Regions from separate parts of the Peribacillus sp. V2I11 genome, predicted to be linked through region 1. Evidence: riboswitches for the same ligand, from Rfam matches in the RefSeq annotation. Region 1 holds a riboswitch; each other region holds the start of a gene.
The links. A riboswitch is a leader RNA that binds a small molecule or an ion and turns the genes downstream of it on or off. The one in region 1 is predicted to bind cobalamin.
Positions count from the first base shown of each region.

Region 2: another riboswitch for cobalamin. It lies ahead of QFZ73_RS05835 (ribonucleoside-diphosphate reductase subunit alpha); the one in region 1 lies ahead of QFZ73_RS28905 (hypothetical protein).
Region 3: another riboswitch for cobalamin. It lies ahead of metE (5-methyltetrahydropteroyltriglutamate--homocysteine S-methyltransferase); the one in region 1 lies ahead of QFZ73_RS28905 (hypothetical protein).

Region 1 is NZ_JAUSYW010000001.1:1,924,485-1,930,607, reverse strand. It holds partial or broken gene QFZ73_RS29145 (ABC transporter substrate-binding protein) at 1-818, opposite strand, end outside; partial or broken gene QFZ73_RS28905 (hypothetical protein) at 822-1,367, opposite strand; cobalamin riboswitch at 1,526-1,744, opposite strand; gene QFZ73_RS09205 (AAA family ATPase) at 1,943-2,899, shown strand; gene QFZ73_RS09200 (DUF58 domain-containing protein) at 2,938-4,092, shown strand; gene QFZ73_RS09195 (DUF4129 domain-containing transglutaminase family protein) at 4,089-6,123, shown strand, end outside.
Region 2 is NZ_JAUSYW010000001.1:1,195,915-1,202,986, forward strand. It holds gene QFZ73_RS05820 (SulP family inorganic anion transporter) at 1,067-2,524, shown strand; gene QFZ73_RS05825 (hypothetical protein) at 2,610-2,741, shown strand; gene QFZ73_RS05830 (manganese-dependent inorganic pyrophosphatase) at 2,847-3,776, opposite strand; cobalamin riboswitch at 4,070-4,250, shown strand; gene QFZ73_RS05835 (ribonucleoside-diphosphate reductase subunit alpha) at 4,391-6,688, shown strand; gene QFZ73_RS05840 (ribonucleotide-diphosphate reductase subunit beta) at 6,734-7,072, shown strand, end outside.
Region 3 is NZ_JAUSYW010000001.1:1,492,060-1,499,131, reverse strand. It holds gene QFZ73_RS07290 (ABC transporter ATP-binding protein) at 1-881, shown strand, start outside; gene QFZ73_RS07285 (ABC transporter permease) at 932-1,723, shown strand; gene QFZ73_RS07280 (ABC transporter permease) at 1,728-2,513, shown strand; gene QFZ73_RS07275 (acyl-CoA thioesterase) at 2,552-3,028, opposite strand; gene metE (5-methyltetrahydropteroyltriglutamate--homocysteine S-methyltransferase) at 3,025-5,331, opposite strand; cobalamin riboswitch at 5,478-5,669, opposite strand; gene QFZ73_RS07265 (potassium channel family protein) at 5,914-6,333, shown strand; gene bcp (thioredoxin-dependent thiol peroxidase) at 6,396-6,866, shown strand; gene QFZ73_RS07255 (aminopeptidase) at 6,878-7,072, shown strand, end outside.

The DNA of each region.
Region 1 (6,123 bases):
CCCAGCCTTTACGCGATTTAATTACACCAACAGCATCATCTGCATACTTGGCAGTGGTGATGATGGATTTAGGGTTCCTTTTGACGATTTCTTCATCAGATACCTTAACCCAGCCTTTTTGGTCATCAAAGATGTTTTTAATGCCGGCAGTATCCGGATTTCTTGTTGGAATGTTTCCGCTCCTGTTATATAGATTTCCGGAGCAGGGCTAACTTCAAAGTATGTTTGTTCCTTTTCATCTAAAGTTTCCACTTTTTCTTCGACACTTGTAATTAGGGATTTGATATCTTTCACTAATTCATCCCCTTTTTTGGCAACACCCATCACTTTAGCAATCTGCCTGATATCACCGTATACATCATCGGAATTTGCCGCAGATTTAATAATGAACACAGGGATGCCAGCATCTTCGAGTAGTTTCAGTGTCGCTTCATCACCAATGGTATAAGCTATGATGGCATCAGGTTTCAAGGCAATGATTTTTTCTGCATTAATATTAACAGAGTCTGAAACATGTTCGATATTCTTTGCTTCCTCTGGGTAATTATCGAAGTCTGTCACGCCAACGACTTTATCACCCTGTTCAAGGGCAAATAAAATTTCCGTATTGCTTGGCTGAAGTGAAACGACTTTTTCGGGGTTTTCTTGAATTTCATTTTCTTTCCAGTATCATCCGTAACGGTATAGTCTTTGATTTCTTCGGCCTTTTCAGTATCTTTATTATACGTTGCGGCTTGATCATCGTTCACTCCGCATCCGGTAAGGAAAAGGGTAAGCATCAGCATGGAAATCCAACTGAATCGTAGGATTTTCTTCATTATTTATTCCTCCGTTTTCGTTTTCATGGGTTTGGTTGGGTATGATTTTCTTATAATGGGAATCTCCTCGATCCCCTGTTGCTTATTGACGTAGACTGCCATCACGAATAATACATTTGCAAGCAAGTGGGCGTAATCAAAAAGAATTCCTGGAATTCCCCTCTCCAGACTTAACTTGTGTAAAGCACGCACGGACTTTTTGGCTTCACTTCGGCAAGTATGCAAAGTACATGCTGCGGTTGAGCCTTGTGGGAAGGACGAATGTTTCGATTCGATCTTTCACAAGGCGACATACCGGTCGTAGATTGCACTTAAACGGTCGAGATCATCGCCGGTAATGGCTAATTTCCTGCGAACTGAACCATTTAAATGGTAAGCCATGGGCAACAGTTCCATTAAGTCACGGTACACTTCGGGGACATCCTCAGTAAGCGAGGCGGCCATGCCGATTTGTGTCGTCAATGAGTCTGTGCGGATTTCAAAATCGACGGTTGATACGGACTCACGCATGTATGGGTAGCATAAAAAACGAAAGTCTTTCTTTGCCATAACTCTTCCTCCTTTTACGTATTGGGTGAATGTCCTCCGTATTGCTTATCCCGGCAAAACAAATAGCCGACCAAGAGGTTTGGTCGGCTTCGGGCATCTATGTATCTGTAGTAGAAAAAAGATGGGAGAGCCGTACAATCTCCTATCTTCCGAAGAGCATAATACGATGAAGGAAGGCAGGTCTCCTGGCTTGTGCGTCATTTTACTCTAAGAACCTTCCCATTTGGGTTAAATGGACTGTAATCGGGGTCGATTACATCCTCAAATAGTGGTATGCATCTTATTTCATTAGCACTTACAGTTGCGGAAACAGCTTCGGTTTTAAACCGAATTCCCTATTAAGCTGACAAGGCAGCACCTTTTCTCTGCAAGGTTCATATTCACTTAGCAACAGTTTACCGTACCCTTTTCATTAAGCCGCATTAATATTTTTAGACAAATTCGTTTATGGTTTACCGAATATCTAGTAAACTTACAATGTAAGGTTTAATTGGAGCTTAATGTAAAATGCGTGATATAGAAAACATATGAAATAATAGTGATAATGTGAATCCGTGAATCTCGGGAGGTAGAGAATGATTTATAAGCAGGTCAATCAAAAACTGGAAATGGTTCTGGGTAATATCGAAAAGGTGATTATCGGAAAACGGGATATAGCAGAACTAAGCATCGTGGCACTCCTTTCCGGTGGACATGTCTTATTGGAGGATGTTCCTGGTGTGGGAAAGACAGTCATGGTAAGGGCACTGGCAAAATCAATAGGTGCAAGCTTTAAGCGAATTCAATTCACACCTGATTTACTTCCTTCTGATGTTACTGGTGTTTCGATCTTCAATCCTAAGGAACAAGAATTCATTTTTAGGCCAGGTCCGATAATGGGACATATTATTTTAGCTGATGAAATTAACCGAACCTCACCGAAAACTCAGTCTGCATTGCTTGAGGCCATGGAAGAGGCAAGTGTGACGATTGATGGTGTCACAAGAGGATTGGAGAAGCCCTTCTTCGTAATGGCGACACAAAACCCGATCGAGTACGAGGGAACATATCCGCTTCCGGAGGCTCAATTGGATAGATTCCTATTAAAAATGAAAATGGGTTATCCAGGTGTGGAAGAAGAGATAGAGGTTCTTCAAAGGGCTCAATACACGGCACCGCTTGAGGAGCTGGAATCCGTCATCACCTTGGATGAATTGATAGAATTACAGGCTGAGGTAAAAGCGGTGATAGTGGATGACACAATAAAACGATATATTGTTGAATTGGCGAATCAAACACGTACACATGAAGGGGTCTATTTAGGGGTAAGCCCGCGTGGGTCGATAGCATTGATGAAGGCAGCCCAAGCTTACGCGCTGATCCAGGGCAGGGACTATGTTCTGCCGGACGATGTTCAATATTTAGTTCCATTCGTATTTTCCCACCGGCTTATTTTGAAACCTGAAGCGAATTATGATGGCTTCGATGCTGGAATGGTGATACATGAAATTGTCGCGACAACACAAGTGCCTGTGAAGCGGGCTGTGACCTAATGCGCAAATTCATCCACATTTTAAGGGGAAATATGAGTGTGATCGGACTTGTATTACTCATGACCGTTTCCTTTTGCTATGCAATGTTTCAAGGCGGTTTTGTCAGTTGGTTCATTTTTTATTCATTTTTGCCGTTTTCAGTGTACGCTTCGATCCTGCTGTTTTATCCGCTGCATGATTTTACCGTTGAGAGAAAGGTCAATAAAAGGGAATGCCAGGCCGGCGAATCTGTTGAGATAGCATTGACGTTTACCCGTAAAAACCGGCTCCCCCTATTATTTATGGTGGTAGAGGAGGAATTGCCTCAGGAGATGGAAGATAGGGGATTCCAAAGGAAAATAATTATCTTTCCGGGATTCAAGCGTACCTTCAGCATGTCATATACCTTGGAAAACTTGCAGCGCGGAGAGCATTCGTTTCAATCGATCCGCTTTTGGATTGGGGACTTTTTCGGGCTAGTCGAAAAGGAAGCGATATATAGTTCACCTTTGAAAATAACTGTTTTTCCTCGTTATCATGAGCTTGCCTACAGTGATCTTGATCGAGTGTTCAATCAGGGGGCAGTGGTTTCAACAAAGAAAACACAACGGGAGCATTCAGTGGTCTCGGGGGTAAGGGAATATCAGCCAGGCGATCAGTTGTCATGGATTAACTGGAAGGCGACTGCTAGAACGAGTGAAATCATGACGAAGGAATTCGAAGTGCAGAAAAACCGGGATGTATTCATCATGCTTGATGATAAGCCGTCGGATTTATTCGAAGAATCCATTGTAATGGCGGCTTCCATTGCACACGCCATGTTAAAGAAAGGCATGGAAATTGGGTATGCGAGTATGGGATCGAGATTAATCATACCGGCAGCGGCAGGCAATAACCAGAAACGAAAGATTCTTTACCGACTTGTTAAAGAAGAGCCAAGTGTTGTAAACGCATTGAACGAAAATGTCAGGAAGGGAATTCTTCCGGCAAATGCTGCTGTGATATTCATCGTTTCAGACTTAACCTTAGAAAAGGTGGACATATTGAGTGCTTTCCGGCCTAATCAGGGATTAATGGTATGTGTGAAGAAACAGGCAGATCTTACTGATCAGGAAAGGTTGTCAAGTTCTATAGCTGTTTCAAGGGGGATAAAGGTCAGCTTTTTTGAATATGGCCAACTAAAGTCTGACAGATCAGAGGTGATGGCAAAATGAATGTCACTACCGAAAAATTGGAAAAATTCATGCACGTCCTCATGCATGTATTTGGTCTGTTGTTGATTACTGAATGGTTAAGGCCTGTCGATAAACTCACCGATACAGGTAATATCATCATTTTTATCTTATTTTTGCTCTATTCCCTACTACTGCATTATTTCCGCATACATTGGTCAATCCGATTTATTCTCATTAGCGCTTATATAATGATTTCATTACAGTTCCTCCATTCAAAAGACGCTTTATTTCAATTGTCATGGCTGAAAGGATTCCTAGCGGATTTTAAGGGCAATCTTGGTTTTATATATGATGGAAATTGGGAGTTGATCAAAAATCCATTTCGAACGTTTCTATTTTTTGTCCTTCTTTGGCTTGTAACATATTTGATCCATTACTGGGTGATGGTGAGGCAAAGCATCTTTTTCTTTTTTATGTTAACGGTGATTTTTATATCTGTACTTGACACATTCACTCCTTATGTGGGGGACAAGGCAATGATTAGAATCATCATCATCGGGTTCTTGATGCTAGGCCTGCTGTCCCTGCTGCGACTAACGATACAGGAGAGGATTAAGTTTCCGATGGCTTCCATCAATAAGTGGATCTTGATGCTGACCGGCATGATATTGGTAAGTGTCCTTGTTGGTTTCGCTGCCCCAAAGCTCTCTCCGCAGTGGCCGGATCCGGTGCCTTATATTACTTCTTATTCTGATAAAGCGGGGAAAGAAGACGGTGGTTCGAAGCGTAAAAGTGTCGGATATGATGAAGACGATTCGGATCTTGGCGGTTCGATAGAGCCGGATAATTCCATCGTTTTTTATAATAATGCTCCTGCAGGACATTACTGGAAAGTCGAGAACAAGGATATTTATACCGGTAAAGGGTGGGTTTCCATACTGGAAATGGACTTTCACACTTTTTCCAACGGGCAGGATATGGCATCTTTAGATATTTACGACGTTCCTGAAGTGGTGAGGACAGAAGAAATGACGGCAAAAGTGTCCGTGACGGAATCATATTCCCATATCCTTCATCCGCAGTCCGGGTATTTAAAAAAGATTGAGGGCAAAAACGGGATGGATTTCAAATATTATCAGGGTATGGACAAAGTTATTTCTGAACAGGGTAATGGCGAACCACTGTCCATGAAAGAGTATGAGCTGGTTTATGATATGCCAAGTTTTGATATAGCTGAGTTAAGGAAGGTAACGGAACCCGACGAATCGATGGATTTATTAATGGGAAAAAACACGCAGCTTCCAGAGGGATTGCCAAACCGAATATATGAATTGGCATCCCGGCTTACAAGGAATGAAACGAATTGGTACGATAAAGCAAAAACCATAGAGGATTATTTTAAAGGTCCTGAATTCATTTATTCTAAGGACGATATTCCGTATCCGGAGGGCAATCAAGATTATGTCGATCAATTTTTATTCGAGACACAGATAGGGTATTGCGATAATTTTTCAAGTGCAATGGTCGTTTTACTAAGAGCCGCCAATATACCTGCAAGGTGGGTAAAGGGCTATACGGAAGGGGAAAAATCAATCCTTGATGGTGAATCCGTTTATAAGGTGACCAATAATAATGCACATTCCTGGGTCGAAGTTTATTTTTCAGGGATAGGCTGGGTTCCCTTCGAGCCGACAAAGGGTTTCAATGGGGAAGTTGAATTTTACGATTCGAAATTGAAGCAGGAAGTGATCAAGAACCCTGAAGAAACCCCAACTAATGAAGAGCAAACAAAGAAAGAGACCAGGGAACGCCAGGATACACCCGATAGGGAAACTCGATCATCCATGAAACCTGGTATTGGGAACATGGAATGGTTCTTAAAATGGTCTGTCATCACACTGTCAGGTGTATTGATTCTCGCTTCTATTGGTTATTTCTTCAGAAGGAAGTGGATTCCTCATCTGCAGATTCTTCGTTATAGAAAGAAAACCGGTGCACATTTCTCGACAGCCTATTTAATATTATTGAAACAATTAAAACGAGCTGGTTTAGTTCGTCCGGAGGGGCAAA
Region 2 (7,072 bases), 730 kb from region 1:
ATTTATTCAGCGGATGAGAGACACATAGTTAAAGATAAAAATACTTGTGCATGCGGCACAAGATATAATGTATTCGCAATGTTGTCCAGAAGCGACCTTCGAAAGATCAGGTTCAAGCATTATAAAGAAGTGACATGTCCTTTATGTAAATCCAGTATCATTGATAAGGAATAGCCCCTTAACACAGGGAAGGTTCCTGCTCCCAAACTTTGATAGAAAAAAACTCTCTTACCTCATGCCCACTTAAACTGAAACAGTTAAAGCACTATCTTTTTTCATTATATGAATAGTAAATGTACGGTCTGCCTATAACTGGCCCGATTGATATAAATCATGTGGTTTATAAGTAATCATTAGATTCTATCGCGTTTCACTACCTTCTAAAACCCATGTCTAGAGTGTCAAGAATCGGTTCCAATCAGTGGCGCAAAGCGAGTAGGAAAAGGAAATCCATGTTTTTTTTGATTTTCAGTTATGAAATAGATCCCTACCGTTTTACCCCACTCCCCTTTAGCCGGAATTATACAAAAGCGTGTAGGAGCCCATTACGTCAAAAAATGGCCAAGCCATTTTTCGGAAATCCATTTCGACTGACATTATTACAGGCATGGCCTGTATGCAGGCATAATAAATGATCCAGCTTTCTAGTGGTACCGCCTACCTCCATAAGATAATCGGCAGTTCACTAGGATAATGATATATCTCCTTCCAATACGAAGGTACGAGTTTATTTTCCCTTTCAACCGGTAATCTTCATATCATCCCTTTTAGTCATGATGATTTTTTTCAGTTTTGGAGGCCCTACCGAAGGTCTTTAAACAGTTTCCGATTCATCGTATAGATGAATGGAGGCTTCTTCAGCCTTGGTTCCCTCACATGATAGCTCAAGGCCTTTTGTACCAATTCTTCTCTCTTTAGGCATTTTACCTTCATTCACTAAGAAGTGAATAGCCCTCGATTTGTCGTTTATATTATCCATATAGATAGAAAGAAAGGCTCATGCTATAATTTAGTGCGTTAAAAAAGAATTTAACACACATATATAAAAGAAAGAAGGAGTGTTTCTTTGAATACATCAGCATACAAACAGGAGTGGTTCGGCAACGTTAGGGGAGATATCCTATCGGGAATTGTCGTTGCCTTGGCATTGATTCCGGAGGCGATTGCCTTTTCGATCATTGCTGGCGTTGACCCAATGGTTGGTCTATATGCCTCATTCTGCATTGCCATCGTCATCTCTTTAGTCGGCGGGAGGCCGGGAATGATATCGGCTGCCACTGGCGCAATGGCACTCGTCATGGTCGACCTTGTTAAAGATCATGGCTTGAACTATTTACTTGCCGCAACAATATTGACTGGTTTGCTCCAAATTTTACTAGGGGTTTTAAAAATCGGGAAATTAATGAAGTTCATTCCGAAGCCTGTAATGACTGGTTTTGTGAATTCTTTAGCCATCTTGATTTTCACGGCACAGCTCACCCATTTCGTGGGCGAAACATGGATCATGTATGTCATGACAGCCGTTTCATTAGCCATCATTTATCTTTTCCCGCTGATCACGAAAGTCATACCTTCACCACTTGTCGCCATCGTATTCATGACGATCGTTGCAGTTACCACGGGGGCTACGGTGCGGACTGTAGGGGATATGGGGCAATTGACCGAAGCGCTTCCGATGTTCATGCTTCCAGACATCCCTTTGACCTTCGAAACTTTGGCGATCATTTTCCCTTATTCCATAGCCCTTGCGTTTGTGGGGTTGCTAGAATCGTTATTGACAGCTCAAATAGTCGATGAGATGACTGACACGGACAGTAATAAAAATAAGGAAGCCAAAGGCCAGGGGATTTCGAATATCATTGCCGGGTGTTTTGGCGGAATGGCAGGATGTGCGATGATCGGTCAATCCGGTATCAACATTAAATCGGGAGGAAGGGGCCGTCTCTCCACTTTTGTAGCTGGCGCATTCCTTATGGTATTAATCGTGGTATTGAATGATGTCCTTATTAAAATACCGATGGCTGCACTTGTCGCAGTCATGATCATGGTTTCAATCGGGACCTTTGACTGGTCATCCCTAAAGAGGCTCACTAGAGCTCCAAAGTCAGATGCTGCCGTGATGATCGTGACGGTCCTCATTGTCCTTTATACTCATGATTTATCAAAAGGGGTTTTTGCTGGAGTGCTCTTGAGCATGATTTTCTTCTCGGCTAAAATTTCTAAAGTGGCTGTAGAGAAAACGGAAGACATCCAGGCTAAGAAAATCATTTATCGTATCAGCGGACAAATATTTTTCGCTTCTGTCCAGGACTTTATTTCGAAGTTCGACTTCAAGGAAAAAGCCGATGCAATTGTCATCGACTTTTCCCATTCTAAAATCTGGGATGCTTCAGCAGTCAGTGCTGTTGATACGGTTGTCCTTAAGTATCAGCTTCTGGGAATACCTGTCCATGTGCAAGGACTTGATGACGAAAGTTCGTTATTGCTTGAAAAACTCGCCACCTCAGAAAGTAAAATATCTTGAAGAAGTAAAATTCTGCTGAATAGAAACTTTTCAAACCGACAAAATAGATAACATGAATTATTTCCTTTTGAAAGGAGCGAAAAGCATGACACCCGAGCAGGATTATACGGCAGCAAATCTGTCACCGGATTTATTGAATGAACTGAAAAGCTTTGAAAGCAAACTCGGCGAGGAAGCCAATAAAGAATTGATTGTCATCGCCTATGAAAAAGAATAGGAATTAAGAAAAAAGACTCAAACAACCTTAATGGATGGTTGAGTCTTTTTTTGCATGTACAGAAAAAGGATGCCCATGTTTTTAATGAGCACCCCTTTTTCTGTATTATTTGCTGAATACGTCCGTTAAGACTGGCACGATTTGTTTTTTACGCGATACAACGCCTTCTAAGACGGCGATGTTATTGTTTAATGAAACGTCGTAAGCTTTTTCTACTGCATAAGCTGCTTTACCAAGAGCCAAGGCAACAGAATCATTAGTCAAGATATCCGTTACGACGAAAAGGAATAAGTCCAATTCCTTCACAGCGATGACCGCTTCAATAGCCGCTTCCAATTCTGCTTGCTTAGCAAGGACCTCGTTCGGATCTACAGCATTGACCTGTGCTATCTCCACTTTAGCCATTCCCATGGGGAATTCCTTTGCATCAAGAGTGATAAGCTGGGCAATCGTTTTGTCGCTCAAGTCAGCTCCAGCTTTCAACATTTCCAAGCCGTATGTTTCAGCGTCGACTCCCGCAATGGCTGCCAGTTCCATTGCTGCTGCAACGTCTTGCTCCGTGCAGGTCGGTGATTTGAACAATAAGGAATCGGAAATGATGGCAGACAGCATAAGACCTGCGATTGCTTTAGGGACTTCAATGCCGTTTTCTTTATAAATTTTATTTAAAATGGTTGCCGTACAGCCAACTGGTTCCGCACGGTAATATAAAGGATCGCTTGTTTCAAAGTTAGCGATACGGTGATGGTCGATAACTTCCAACACACGGACTTGGTCAATATCTTCAGCACTTTGCTGGCGTTCGTTATGATCGACCAGGATTACGCCATCAGCTTCCCCTGCAACTTTTTCCACAAGACGGGGAGCTTCGAATTTGAATTGGTCCAATGCATATTGAGTTTCACCATTCACTTCACCCAGACGAACTGGTTCAGCGTTGATACCTAACTGCTTTTTCAGATCTGCATAAGCGATTGCTGAACAGATTGTGTCTGTATCCGGGTTTTTATGTCCAAAAACTAATACTTTTTCCAAGATTTAATCCCCTTTTTCATAAATATTTTTCCGCGAATCCCCTTATAGCAATAAGGGAGAGCCACCTTTACTAGACACTTTATTTTAACACAAAATCCCGTAAAACCAGCGCTTGAATTACCCATTCCCCAATAAAATCTTTCATTCCTTCACCTTCTACCCTCACTTTGTCAATAGATAAGGGCTGGTTTTTTTCAAATATATTAGTTGAATTATCATCCTATATGGCTTACTATAATATAAGCAGAAATACTAGATATTGATTACATAAACCATATTAATAACTATATATAGAATTTTTTATAATCCAAGGTGCCAGTGATGGCTGAAAAGGGAATCCGGTGTAAACCCGGAACTGTCCCCGCAACTGTAAATGTGACGAAATGAGAAACCCACTGTATAGCTCTCTATACGGGAAGGACTCAAAGTAGGATGATCATGAGTCAGGAGACCTGCCTTGAATTTTTCACGTTTCTTATTCTTCGGGGATTGAGATGATGAAACGATAGTATAACGGCTATTTTTTCATGGCCCTTTTATTCTATCGTTTGATCCGCTCAATTCATTGGGCGGTTTTTTTTTATTTTAGCGGAAGTTAACAAGGAGGATTATTAATGACTCAAACATATAACTTTACCATTAGCGAAAATGACACAGAAACGAAATCCATCCAGCTTGAGATGTTATCGAAGGAATTCGAAGGCCGTCTCGATATGGAAAAGTTCAAAAAGCGTTTTACAAAATGGCTTGATCGCAAAAGTGACTCAACCGAAGAACAGGCATCAAGAAAACTGATTCAGCTCGCTCTTGAAGGTGTGGATATCGATGCTCCAGATTGGACGTTTGTTGCTGCAGCAGAACTATTGAATACAATGTATAGGGATGCACAAGCCAATCGAGGTTATGAAGTCATGAGTTATGGCCCATTCTATGAACTGATCACGGAACTCTCCCAGCTTTCAGAAGGTCAGCGTTATCCCATTTATAAATCAGAACTGCTATCTTCATATACAAAAGCGGAAATTGAGGAATTGGGTTCGGTAATCGACCCGGAAAAAGATAAATTATTCTCTTACATAGGCCTCTACTTATTAAACGATCGCTACCTAGCCCGCCCAAAAAAGGACAAGGTGTACGAACTGCCACAAGAACGCTTCATGATCATCGCGATGGAAATCATGCGATTGGAAAAAACGGGGCACCGCCTGCAACTTATAAAAGAAGCATACTGGGCCATGTCCAACCTTTATATGACCGTTGCGACCCCTACACTCTCCAATGCAGGTAAAACACATGGACAGTTAAGCTCTTGCTTTATCGACGCAATTGAAGATTCCATTGACGGCATCTACCTATCTAACTACGATGCAGCAAAAGTATCTAAATTCGGTGGCGGTGTCGGTCTTTACGTTGGTAAGATTCGCTCTCTTGGTTCTGATATCCGAGGTTTCTCTGGAAACAGTTCCGGCACGACTCCCTGGATTCGACTTTTCAACCAGACAGCTGTAAGTGTCGATCAATTGGGTCAACGTAAAGGTGCCATCGCGATTTACTTGGATGCCTGGCATAAAGATATCATGAGCTTCCTCGATTTGAAGACACAAAACGGGGATGACAGATTAAAAGCCCATGATATTTTTACAGGTGTATGCATCCCTGATTTATTCATGGAGGCTGTACGCGACAGAAAAGAATGGTATCTTTTCGATCCGCATACCGTTAAGCAAACCCTTGGATTTTCACTTGAAGATCTTTATGACGAAAAGAAAGGTGAAGGTAGCTTCAGGAATCATTATGCACTTGCTGTCGAGGCCGCAGAAAATGGCACGCTTCCAAACTATAGCTTTGAAAAAATCAATGCGATGGACATCATGAAAAGCATCATGATTTCTCAATTGGAAGAAGGCGTACCATATATGTTCTACCGCGATGAAGTGAATCGGAAGAATCCCAATAAACATAAAGGTATGATTTATTGTTCTAACCTTTGCACGGAAATTGCCCAAAACCTAAGCCCTTCGACGATCACGGATGAATATGAAACAGAAGATGGAGATGTTGTTGTGGTTCGTAAAAGCGGCGATTTCGTTGTCTGCAACCTTTCATCCATTAACTTGCCCCGAGCGGTGGGCAGCGATGTTTTGGAAAGATTGATTCCCATTCAGATCCGTATGCTGGATAATGTCATTGATGTGAATAATCTTCCTGTCAAACAAGCATCCATCTCGAACAAACGCTACCGGGCAATTGGTTTAGGGACGTTTGGATGGCATCATTTACTTGCCACACAGAATATTTATTGGGAATCCGATGAGGCTGTTCACTATGCAGATGCTTTATACGAAAAGATCGCTTACTTAACAATCAAGGCATCCAACGAATTAGCCAAGGAAAAAGGATCATACCCATATTTTGAAGGATCTGATTGGCATACAGGGGACTATTTCGAACTGCGTGACTATACAGATCAAAAGTGGATGGATTTAAAAGCAGACGTGCAGGAACATGGGACCCGTAATGGATATTTAATGGCCATTGCCCCCAATTCATCGACCGCTAAAATCGGTAACTCCACGGATGGAATCGATCCTTTGTATGAAATTGAATTTTACGAAGAAAAGAAAAACTTCAAATTCAAGGTGACCGCACCAGGCTTGACGCCAAATACGTATGAATATTATAAAAAGACGCGATTTAATTTGGACCAACTGGAAAGCATCAGGCAAAATGCAGCCCGCCAACGCCATATTGACCAAGCAATCAGCTTTAATCTGTATGTACACAATACAATCAAAGCGAAGGTCCTTTTGGATATCCATTTAACGGCATGGGAAAGCGGGTTGAAATCAACGTATTATGTTCGTTCGACTTCTTCGGAATATGACAATGCCTGCGAAAGCTGTTCAAGTTAACGATAATCATAACCCATTAATCTATTCTTAAAGGAGTTTTCACGAATGACCAATCATATCAAAAAGATTCGGATGCTGGAACCAACGCATCCTACCAAGGCAACCGGTGTTTTCAAAGGAGAAGCTTCAGGCTTCCTCCTTTGGAACGATATTCAGTATGAAAAATTCTATGATACCTATACACAGCTCATCAATAACTTTTGGAAGCCTTCGAGCGTGAACATGATTCAGGATAAAAAGCAGTGGGGCGAATTGGACGAAGATATCCAGGACGCTTTTCTCGATATCCTTACTATGATTGCTGGAATGGACAGTCTTCAAACGCCCACTTTAGTAGAAATCCTTCGGTACATCAAAGATCCGGCGGCAAAAGCTATCCTGGCC
Region 3 (7,072 bases), 430 kb from region 1:
ATATCAATTTTACTGTAAAAAAGGGTGAGATGGTAGCTTATATCGGGGAAAATGGTGCAGGGAAATCAACCACGATCAAAATGCTGACAGGTATTTTGGAACCGACAGCAGGTGAAATCACGGTTAATGGAATGAATCCGCATAAAGAAAGGGAAAAGTTCACTCAGACAATCGGAGTCGTATTCGGTCAGCGCTCACAGCTTTGGTGGGATATTGCGGTTCAAGAATCCTTTAGGCTGCTAAAAAAGGTCTATAAGGTAACGGATGAACAATATAACGATCATATGGAACATGTCATCAAGACGCTCGATATCGGACCTTTGCTGGACAAACCAGTGCGTAAACTCTCGCTTGGTCAGCGAATGCGCTGCGAGCTTGCGGCAGCCTTGATCCACAATCCGCCTTTGCTGTTCCTGGATGAGCCGACGATTGGACTTGATGTACTCGTGAAAATGAAGATTCGTGAGTTCCTGAAAGAAATCAATGAGAAATATAATACGACAATCCTTTTGACTACCCATGATTTAGGAGACATTGAAGCATTATGTGAGCGCGTAATCATGCTTGATGAAGGACAAATCATTTATGATGGGGAATTGCAGAGTTTAAAAGATAACTGGGCTGAGGAAAAACAGATCCATTTTCAATTCATCGAGCCGATCGCATTGAAGGAATTGCAATCATTAGCACTCCCATTTACGGCTAACTGGGTTTATGATGAGAAAAATCAAACATACATTGCCTTGTTAAAAGAAGAAAGTGACCATATTTCACAGCTTGTTTCGGCTGTCGTATCTCATTTTAAAATAAAGGACATCAAAATCCATGAAACGTCCATTGAAGAGATTGTTCGCAACATTTACGAAGAAGGCACTGTCTGACTCTCTTATCATTAAGAAACAAAACGTGTCTATCAAGAAGGGGGAGGGCCATGGGGAAGTATCTTGCAATGATCCGCATGCGTTTTTTGATGATGCTTGCGTATCGAACGGATTATTATACCGGCATTTTAATTTATAGCATTAATATCGGTGCTTATTATTTCTTATGGAATGCGATATATGGAGAAAAAAGCGCCATCGAAGGACTTTCAGGTATGCAGATGACAACCTATGTCGCGGTTGCATGGATGGCGCGCGCTTTTTATTTCAATAATATTGACCGCGAAATCGCCACTGAAATTAAAGACGGCAAGGTCGCCATTGAAATGATCCGGCCTTATAACTATTTAGGCATGAAAACGATGCAAGGACTTGGGGAAGGGATATTCCGTTTCTTCTTCTTCTCGATTCCAGGAATGCTGCTGGTAGCTTTCATTTTTCCTATCGAATTGCCGCACGAGCCGGCTACGTGGGGGATATTCGGGATTTCCTTGCTGTTCAGCTTCATCATCAATACACAAATTAACTTATTGACGGGAATCACTACCTTTTTCCTATATAATAATGCCGGATTGATCCGGGCTAAAAGGGTCATCATTGATTTATTTTCCGGTCTGCTGCTGCCCATCAGTTTCTATCCGATATGGGCGCAGGAAGTGATGAAATATTTGCCCTTTCAAGGGATCAGTTATGTACCAAGCATGATTTTTACGAACGGTTACAGTTCAGGCGAAATTGGCATGGCGCTTTTACAGCAGTTAATTTGGTGCATCATTCTCATAATACCGATTCAGCTTTTATGGATAGTCGCAAAAAAACAGCTGATTATTCAAGGAGGTTGACGGGATGTTTTATGTATCGATGTTTTTTCAATATGTGAGTCAATATATGAAAACAAGATTGCAATATAGAGCCGATTTCTTCATGGAAATCCTATCTGACCTGCTGAATCAGGTCGTGAATCTGGTTTTTATCTTAGTCGTTTTTGGACATACCCAATTTTTAAGCGGCTGGAGCCGTGAAGAAATCATATTCATTTATGGATTCTTCCTTATCCCATTCGCCCTTTTTTCTGCCTTTTTCAACATCTGGGATTTTAATGACCGCTATATCGTCAAAGGTGAAATGGACCGGATATTAACAAGACCGATACATAGCCTGTTTCAAGTCATTTTGGAAAGAATCGAGCTAGAAGCGTTATTTGGTGTTGTGACCGGTTTGATCATTATATTCTATTCGGGGATTTCATTGGATCTGCAGCTTGCGTGGTATGACCCGATCCTTTTCATCATTTTTGCAATAGGCGGGGCCCTCGCTTATGCAGCCATTTTCGTTGCGATTGCAAGCATTGGGTTCTGGTCGGATGCGAAAACATCCATCATGCCAATGATGTACAATATCGGGAACTACGGGCGCTATCCTGTTGATATTTATAATAATGTCATCCGTTTTGTCCTTACATGGGTGCTGCCATTCGCGTTTGTTGGTGTCTATCCGGCATCTTATTTCCTTAGAAAAGAAGAGTGGTATGCATATGCATTTGCCACACCTGTAATTGGGGTTGCCTTTTTCGTGATATCCGTTTTCATATGGAATCAGGGAGTGAAGAGGTACCGCGGGGCGGGGAATTAAAAAGACCCTTCAACAATTCATGTTGAAGGGGTTTTTGTTTAGTTCCGTTTTTTCTTTCTTTCAATATATCTTGCTTGTGCTTGAACATATTGCCGCTTTTCCTCTTCCGTTTCCGGCATGACCTGAGGTACGATTGTCGGCTTACCGTCTTCATCTATGGCCAGCATCGTTAAAAAAGCGCGTGCCGTAAGCTGTTTTTCACCTGTTAATAGGTTCTCACGCTCCACTTTCACGAATACCTCCATTGATGTGCGATGGGCACAGGTGACATAAGCTTCAAGGTTGATCGCATCCCCTGTCTTGATGGGGGCCAAAAAATCAAAAGAGTCGCTTGAAGCAGTCACAACGGGTTTTCGACAATGGCGCATAGCTGAAATGCAGGCTATTTTATCAACATATGCCATTACTTTTCCGCCAAAGATGGTATTGTGATGATTTGTATCCGGTGGAAAAACAAGGTCGGTTAAAAAAGTCCGTGACTGCTGTGTTGGATGGGCAACGTTCTTTTCAATCATTTGCCTGTTGGTTTAGCTAAAAAGTTTTCACGGACGATTTTTGCTGCTTCGACCATGTTTTTCAGGGAAGCGACCGTTTCCGGGATACCCCTTGTTTTCAGGCCGCAGTCGGGATTGATCCAAAACTGGTCTTTATCCAATACCTTGATGCCCCGTTCAATCATATCGACCATTTCTTCAACTGCCGGCACACGCGGGCTGTGAATATCATACACACCCAGGCCAATACCCTTTTCATATGTTTTTTCCTCGAATGCGGAAGCAAGCTCCCCATGACTACGGGATGTTTCGATGGAAATTACATCGGCATCGAGGGAGGAGATGACATCCATGAAACTGTTGAAGTCGCAATAGCACATATGCGTGTGAATTTGGGTTGTATCCTCCACGCTTGATGTGGATATCAAGAATGAATTTACAGCCCAGTTCAAATAATCGTCGCGATCGCTTTTTTTCAATGGCAGACCTTCTCTAAGTGCAGGCTCATCAACCTGAATCATTTTAATTCCAGCGGATTCCAATGCAATGACTTCTTTTTCCAAAGATAGCGCCAGCTGATAGCAAACATTCTCCCTGGAAATATCATCACGGACAAATGACCAGTTCAAAATCGTAACAGGACCTGTAAGCATTCCCTTAACCGTCTTCTTCGTCAGCGATTGTGCGTACACACTTTCCCTGACTGTCATCGGTTCGATGAAATGGATGTCGCCGTAGATGACTGGTGGTTTCACGCAGCGGGATCCATAGGATTGTACCCAACCCTTTTCTAGAAAAACGAAACCGCCTAACTTATGGCCGAAGTACTCAACCATATCCGTCCGTTCGAATTCCCCGTGAACGAGAACATCCAAACCGATTTCTTCTTGGATTTCGATCCACCTGCCGATTTCTTCGTTAACGAATGTTTCATATTGCGAAGCGGTCCATTCTCCTCTTTTGAATTTCCCGCGTGCTTGTTTAACTTCAAATGTCTGCGGAAAGCTACCGATCGTAGTCGAAGGAAGAAAAGGCAATTTAAAAAATTCCTGTTGTTTTTGGTAACGCTCTTTAAATGGAAGCTGACGGCCGGCGGTCCTGATTTTAACCTTTTCGACATTGGATTGTACAATCCCATGATTCCGTGCATTTGAACTTGCTAACGTTTGAACCGTAAACTTATTAGCGTCGACTTTTTCGGCGATTGCTTCAAAGCCTTGATTATTCCCTTTGACCAAGAGTGTGATTTCCTCAAGTTTCTCATCAGCGAAAGCAAGGGCCTCTTTCACTTCTTTTGAAAGGGCGGTTTCATTACGAACGGTCACTGGGACATGAAGCAGGGAACAAGAGGGCTGAAGCCAAATTTGGTCTTCGGCTACCTTTTTCTTAAGATTCTCGATCAATTGGATTTTTTTCGATAAATCAGATAGCCAAATGTTTTTCCCGTCAATCACACCTGCAGCAAGCACTTTTTCCTTCGGGAAACCGAATGCTTCAAGATTACTTAGATTCCTCCCTTTATCATGTACAAAATCAAGACCGATTCCTTGAACTTGTAATTCGATGACTTCTTGGTAATGTTCCACGGCATCAAAGTATGTTTGTAGCATGATGTTTAGGTTTGGTGCTGCTTCATTCAGTTTTTCATAGAGGTAAGTAACAGTTTGCATATCATCTTTGGAAATGGATGAAACAAGAGAAGGTTCGTCCATTTGAACCCACTTCACGCCTTCTTGCTCCAACTCCCGCAGGATTTGCGTGTATAAAGGAAGCAGGCTCAGGAGGATGCCAGGGATTTCTTGTTTATTGAATCCTTTGGAAAGGGAGATGAAAGTATAAGGTCCGATCAACACGGGCTTCGTTTCAATCCCTAGCTTTTCCTTGGCTTCCCGATATGCTGCAAGTGGCTTATTTTCTGTTAAAGTCAGCTGTGACAGTTTTAATTCAGGGACAATATAGTGATAGTTTGTATTGAACCATTTCGTCATTTCGGAAGCGACTTCATCATTGTTTCCGCGAGCCATTGAATAATAAACGGAAAGGGGAACGCTTCCGGCTTCATAAGCTGAATAACGTTCAGGAACAAGACCGAACATGACGGACATATCCAGCATTTGATCATAGAAAGTGAAGTCGTTGACAGGAATGATATCAATGCCTCGATTCTTCTGTTTTTGTAAGTTGCCTAAACGGATGGCTTTTAGTTGTGCCGTAAATTCTGCTTCATCGATTTTACCGGACCAGTAAGCTTCCAATGTACGTTTCCATTCACGATCTTCCCCGATTCGAGGGTAACCCAAACTACTGCTTTTCAAAATTCCCATCCTCCTACATTCATTTGATTGAACAATAAAAAAAGCATCCCTAACCGTCAAAAGAGATAGTTAGAAATGCTTAAAATAAAGAGGCATGCAGAATGCCCCTTACAATTATAAGGTCCCTAACACCTCCCTATCTCCCGTAGGTTAAAACAGTGTTGTCGAAATAGGCAGGTCTCCTGACTTAGGGAATATCATTAGCGGCGGGCCTTCCCGATCCTTTGATCAGTGGCATATTGGATGGCGCTAACATTCCCATTACAGTGGCGGGACCGTGCCGGAATTACACCGGACTTCCCTTTTAATCCTAATGAAAATTAGGAACCTATTTCCACATATGAAAATTTTGCAAAACCTGCCTTGATAACTGTTTGCAGGTAAAAGATTTATAAAATAAAAACTATTATAAAAATTTAGACAATCGTAACATATCCGACCAAAAGGGTCAACATGGAAAAAAGATTCGGGAAAAGTAACCGTTAAGTGGAAGTGTGGGAATAAGGATGAGGTCTGTTCCTAAAAAAGAATATATTGTTTGGACAGGGAGTATGTATAGAGGGAGTGGCGTTTTGAAATGGGGCGTGGGGGATGACTTTCTACATCTTGATTGCAGGCATCATTTTTTGCATGGTGATGAGCATTCGTACGTTATTTCTTGTTGAGTCGGGAGGAAAGAAATTTTCTCTGGAGGATATGCTGTGGCTTGGCAATTTATATGCGACGATATTAGTTGGATTTGCACTGATTTATTTATTATACGAGCTTCAGAATCATTCGGTGATTCTTGATATGGGCAATCGATTGGATGGCACTTTCTATGAACAGTTGAAGACTTCTTTTTATTTTAGTGCGATGACGATGTTTTCTGTAGGGTATGGAGATATAGCCCCGATTGGCATGGGCAGGATGATAGCTACCATTCAGGCTTTCATTGGGTATACACTTCCGGCAGCTTTCGTGATTCGGACGGTGATCGATCTGGAGCAGAAAGATAGGAGGGATAAATGAAAGTTGTGTTTCTTTCGATTATTGGGTACTCTTACCATAATGAAAGAAATGGAGGGTTCAATATGACTGTTAAAATTGGAGAAAAAGCACCTGATTTCAAACTCCCTGCAAACAATGGTGAAATGGTGTCCCTATCGGATTTTAAGGGGAAAAATATTGTTTTATATTTTTATCCAAAAGACATGACGCCAGGTTGCACGACGGAGGCCTGTGATTTCCGGGACCATAATGAGCAATTCGAGGAATTGAACGCGGTCATCATTGGTATCAGCCCAGATCCAGTGGCACGTCATGAAAAATTCATCGAAAAACATGGATTGCCTTTTCTGCTGCTGGCTGACGAAAATCATGAAGCGGCTGAATCATTTGATGTTTGGCAATTGAAAAAGAACTTCGGCAAGGAGTATATGGGCATTGAACGTTCAACTTTCCTGATTGATAAGGCTGGTAAGGTAGTCAAAGAATGGCGTAAAGTAAAAGTCAAAGGCCACGTCGAAGAAGCGCTTGAAACGCTTCGCGACCTCGAAAAATAAGGGACAGGCAGATGAAGGATGAGCGAATAACGAAGCTTGCAGCCAGGCTGATTCATCATTCGATACAATTACAGCCAAAAGAGAGAATCCTCTTACGGGGGCATATCAACACGAAACCATTATTGAAAGAGCTGATTGATGAAATATATAGAGTGGGTGCTTATCCATATGTAGAACTCGAAGACGATGAGATAAGCCGCCACCTG